2 regions of the Mesorhizobium sp. CNPSo 4671 genome follow, and region 1 is predicted to be linked to the other one. Evidence: predicted binding sites of a transcription regulator. Region 1 holds the regulator's gene; the other holds the start of a gene.
What was found. The regulator LexA, encoded in region 1, represses DNA repair genes until DNA is damaged. The targets are predictions, from matches to a motif close to TGTTCNNNNTGTGTTCNG.
Positions count from the first base shown of each region.

Region 2: AC04SF_RS02865 (PA0069 family radical SAM protein) is a predicted target of LexA. The motif match lies at 1,231-1,248, and genes of this name have one in related genera.

Region 1 covers NZ_JBWLUW010000006.1:171,199-173,399, forward strand. Annotated here, with positions in the region: gene AC04SF_RS18900 (GntR family transcriptional regulator) at 1-307, shown strand, start outside; gene lexA (transcriptional repressor LexA) at 746-1,483, shown strand; gene AC04SF_RS18910 (ComEC/Rec2 family competence protein) at 1,477-2,201, opposite strand, start outside.
Region 2 covers NZ_JBWLUW010000001.1:647,383-649,583, forward strand. Annotated here, with positions in the region: gene AC04SF_RS02865 (PA0069 family radical SAM protein) at 2-1,156, opposite strand; gene AC04SF_RS02870 (glycosyltransferase) at 1,307-1,834, shown strand; gene AC04SF_RS02875 (hypothetical protein) at 1,981-2,201, shown strand, end outside.

The DNA of each region.
Region 1 (2,201 bases):
CCGCTCGACGATCGCCGATCAGTTGCGGCGGCATCATCGTTTTCTCGGTCTGGCGCCGACATTGCGGGCGGCGGCCGGCCTCAAGGATGGCTATGGCGAAGCCATGGACGCCTTGCGCGAGGCGATCGCAATCGAGCATCACACCGAGATCATGGAAGCGGCGCTCGATCGCGACGTGGAGCGAGCAAAAGCACTGATGACGGCGCATATCGGCTACACGCTGCACGTCTATGTGCACAGCGAAGACAGCGGCGCCAACAACACCTACGCCGCACGTGCCGGCAGTCTGAAAGCGGTTTCCGGATGACCTTGCCGCGGCGCGTCATCTCCGGCGGCAAAATCGATGCCGGCGCCTATGCGCAGGTTCTGGCCGGAGCGATGCCGGGAGCCTGAACGCGTTCTATCCCCGCATAGCCAGCGATTGTTGACGTTTTGATTTCGTTTCGTTCCGCCGAAAATGGATCCGTTCGCCATACAATCCACCCTGAGAATGCCTTTCAAACGCCTGATGCCAAACAGGATAAGAGGATACGCCACAGGCTATTAACCATAATGATTTCAATGCACGTGCCGACGGTGAAGGTGGTCGGTTGACGCCTGCCACCCGGAGCGAAAATTTCTGGGGCCTTAACAAATTCACTAAACTTTAAACAGTTGCAGAACACAACTGGAACAGATAGTGTTTGTTCTGGGTTTGTTTTTCGATTCTGGTTCACACCCTTCGTTCAATGCCTTGGGGGCCGCCATGCTGACACGCAAGCAACATGAACTGCTGATGTTCATTCATGAACGGCTCAAGGAAAGCGGCATTCCGCCTTCCTTCGACGAGATGAAGGAAGCGCTCGATCTTGCCTCCAAGTCGGGGATCCATCGACTGATCACGGCACTGGAGGAACGTGGCTTCATTCGCCGGCTGCCGAACCGGGCACGCGCGCTGGAAGTGCTGCGGTTGCCGGATTCGATCGCGCCCGGCCTCAACGCGGCAAAGAAATTCTCGCCGAGCGTCATCCAGGGCAGTCTCGGTCAGGGCGGCCTTGGCCGCCAGATCAAGCCGGCACCATCGCGCCTGCCCTCCGCCGGCAATGATGACGACGCGGTCTCCGCCGTGTCGATCCCGGTGATGGGCCGTATCGCCGCCGGTGTGCCGATCGATGCCATCCAGCATCAGACGCATTCGATCTCGGTGCCGCCGGACATGATCATGGGTGGCGAGCACTATGCGCTGGAGGTCAAGGGCGACTCGATGATCGAGGCTGGCATCTTCGATGGCGACACGGTCATTATCCGCAACGCCGACACGGCAAGCCCGGGCGAGATCGTCGTCGCCCTGGTCGACGAGGAGGAAGCGACGCTGAAACGGTTCCGCCGCAAGGGAGCCTCGATTGCGCTCGAAGCCGCCAACCCGGCCTACGAGACGCGCATTTTCGGGCCCGACAGGGTCAAGGTGCAAGGCAAGCTGGTCGGGTTGATCCGGCGCTACTGAGCAGGCACGGCCTTCTTTTCAGGTTTTTGATAGGGCGCCAGCCCCCTCGCCTCGCGTGAAAATTTTCGCTGCGCATGCCAGGGCCGATACGGTCCATCCACCGCGAAACTGACGATTGGCGGACCGGTCGCCGATTGGCGGTCGAAGAAGACGGCGCCACTGCCCTTTCGGGCCAGTTGCCGTCTGGTAACGACAAGAACCAGCGGATTGTGGCAGGCATCATAGCCTGTCGCGTCATTGACGACGATCAGATCGGCAAAACCGCAGGCCTTCCAGGTGGCCTTGCGGTCTTCGACATGTGCGATGATCGCACCCGACGGGTGCCGGGCAAGACAGACACCATCCGTGCAATAGAATGGCGCTCCAGGCGGGAGGTTGACGGCATCGGCAATGCCGAATTGCCCGTCCGCCTTGTCGAACATCTCCGGCGCGACGATGGTTTCGGACACCAGCGCGCGTTTCCAATTGTCGACGGTGAACTCGTTCGGGCGAGCCCGGCTGACCGCGAGTTCGCCGCCGCCGATCGGCACCGCGACCAGCCGCGCATCTTCCGAGATAAGCACATCCGGCGTGCGCGTATCCGACACCGTCAACAGTCCGGCAAGCGCGAAGGGCAGTGCCGCGAGCCGCAGCCATGTCGTCGCCATCGTCGCGATGACCAGGGCAATCGTCACCAGCAGGACGGAGTGCTGCGAAATCAGCCCGACCGCATCGACGG
Region 2 (2,201 bases), on a different contig from region 1:
CTCAGAGCAGCATCAGCTGCTCCTGGTCCTTTCCGGCGGCGACGAACTGGTCGGTACGCAGCGTGCGCCGCTCGGCATTGATGCCGAGCCGCTTGGCGGTGATCTCGAAACGGCGGCCGATCTGCCAGGCATAGGGTCCGGCTCCCTTCATGCGCTTGCCCCATTCCGAATCGTAGTCCTTGCCGTCGCGCATCGAGCGGATCAGCGACATCACGTGGCGGTAGCGGTCGGGATAGTGGCGCAGCAGCCAGTCCTTGAAGATCGGGCTGACTTCCAGCGGCAGGCGCAGCACGACATAACCCGCCTCGCGCGCGCCGGCGGCTCGTGCCGAATCGAGGATCCGCTCCATCTCCTGGTCGGTGAGGCCGGGGATGATCGGCGCCACCATGACCGAAGTCGGAATGCCGGCATCTGACAGCTGCCGGATCGCCTCCAGCCGCTTGGTCGGCGTCGACGCTCGGGGCTCCATCGTCCTGGCCAGCATGCGGTCCATCGTCGTCACCGACAGCGCCACCTTGGCCAGTCCACGTTCGGCCATGCGCGACAAGATGTCGATGTCGCGCGTCACCAGAGCGGATTTGGTGACGATGCCGACCGGATGGCCGCGCGCCTCCAGCACTTCCAGGATCTCGCGCATGATCCGGTACTGCTTTTCGATCGGCTGGTAGGGATCGGTGTTGGTGCCGATGGCGATGGTGCGCGGCTGGTAGCCGTCCTTCGACAGTTCCTTGTCGAGCAGCCGCGCCGCATCCGGCTTGGCGAACAGCTTGGATTCGAAATCCAGCCCCGGCGACAGGCCCATGAACGCATGCGTCGGCCGTGCGAAACAATAGACGCACCCATGTTCGCAGCCGCGATAGGGGTTGATCGATCGGTCGAAGGAAATGTCGGGCGATTCATTGCGGGTGATGATGGCGCGCGGCTTTTCGACCTGCACCTCGGTCTTGAACGGCGGCAGTTCCTCCAGCGAACTCCAGCCATCGTCGAAGACATGCCGGCTGACCGGTTCGAAGCGGCCGGACGGATTGATGCCCGCCGACCGGCCGCGGTTGCGGTCCGGACGGATACGCATGCCGCTCTGCTCGATCATCGCATTGGCCATTTCGGCGCGTCCTGCTCCGAAGGCTGCAATGTCGGCGCGCACGATCGGTTCCATCTTGGCCCGCTCCCAGGGACTGTCCATGTTGTGTCGAATCGCTCTGTTCATGAAATTATTCCTATTTGGCCAATGAGAACAAAGCAAGAACTTTTTATGCTGCGCCGCAAAAACTGGCGCTGTGCGCGGCTTTCCGCTATTCGGCTAAACATGCTCAGTGTTCTCATCGAAACGCGTAATGACGAGGAGGCTCTCGCCCGCACGCTCGCCTCGCTGATCGGCGGCGCGGTCGAGGGTGTTGTGCGCGAAGTCGTCGTCTGCGACACCGGCTCGACCGACCAGACGCATCATGTCGCCGAGCATGCCGGCTGCCACTATGTGGCAAGCGGCGGTATCTCCGCCGGCATCCGGCAGGCCAAGGGGGACTGGCTGCTGCTGCTGGAGCCGGGCGCGCGGCTGGTGGAGGGCTGGATCGAAGCGGTCGTCGTCCACACGGCGAAGCAAACCATGGCGGCGCGGTTTTCTCGCGCACGCGGCAGCCGCACGCCGTTCCTGGCCCGGGTCTTTTCAGGAAATCGCGCGCTCGCCGACGGGCTGGTGATCAGCAAACGGCAGGCCGCATCGCTGTCGAAGAGCGCCGGCAGCGCCGAGGCTCTGGCGCGCGGCCTGGCGACGAAGAAGCTCGACGCCGAGATCTGGGTGGCGCCGCCGAAGCAGCAGCACCGCGGCCCAAAGTGATTTTTTGCATCTGCTCTGTCCATTGTGCATTGCACAAAACCTGACGCGGGGTTAGCCTTCCCCCGAGGTGGGTGAATTGGGTTTGGGTCATACGAGTGGTGAGCACCGATGCGGCATCGGGTGTCACCCTCATAGAAGAGGATCCGATGAGCCTTTCAACATCAGAAAAATCCGGCGCCGCCAGTCTCGAAGCCATTGCCCGCAATGGGAGTCTGCTGCGGCGCATTGCCGTGCGCATTCCGACCTATCTCACGGACCTGCGCGAAAACCCGGCCTGGCTGCCGATGTTCATGCTGGCGCGCACCATGCCTGGGCGCCGGATGCATTGGCTGGGCGCAAAGCGCGCCCGTCCTGCCGACAATGTTGG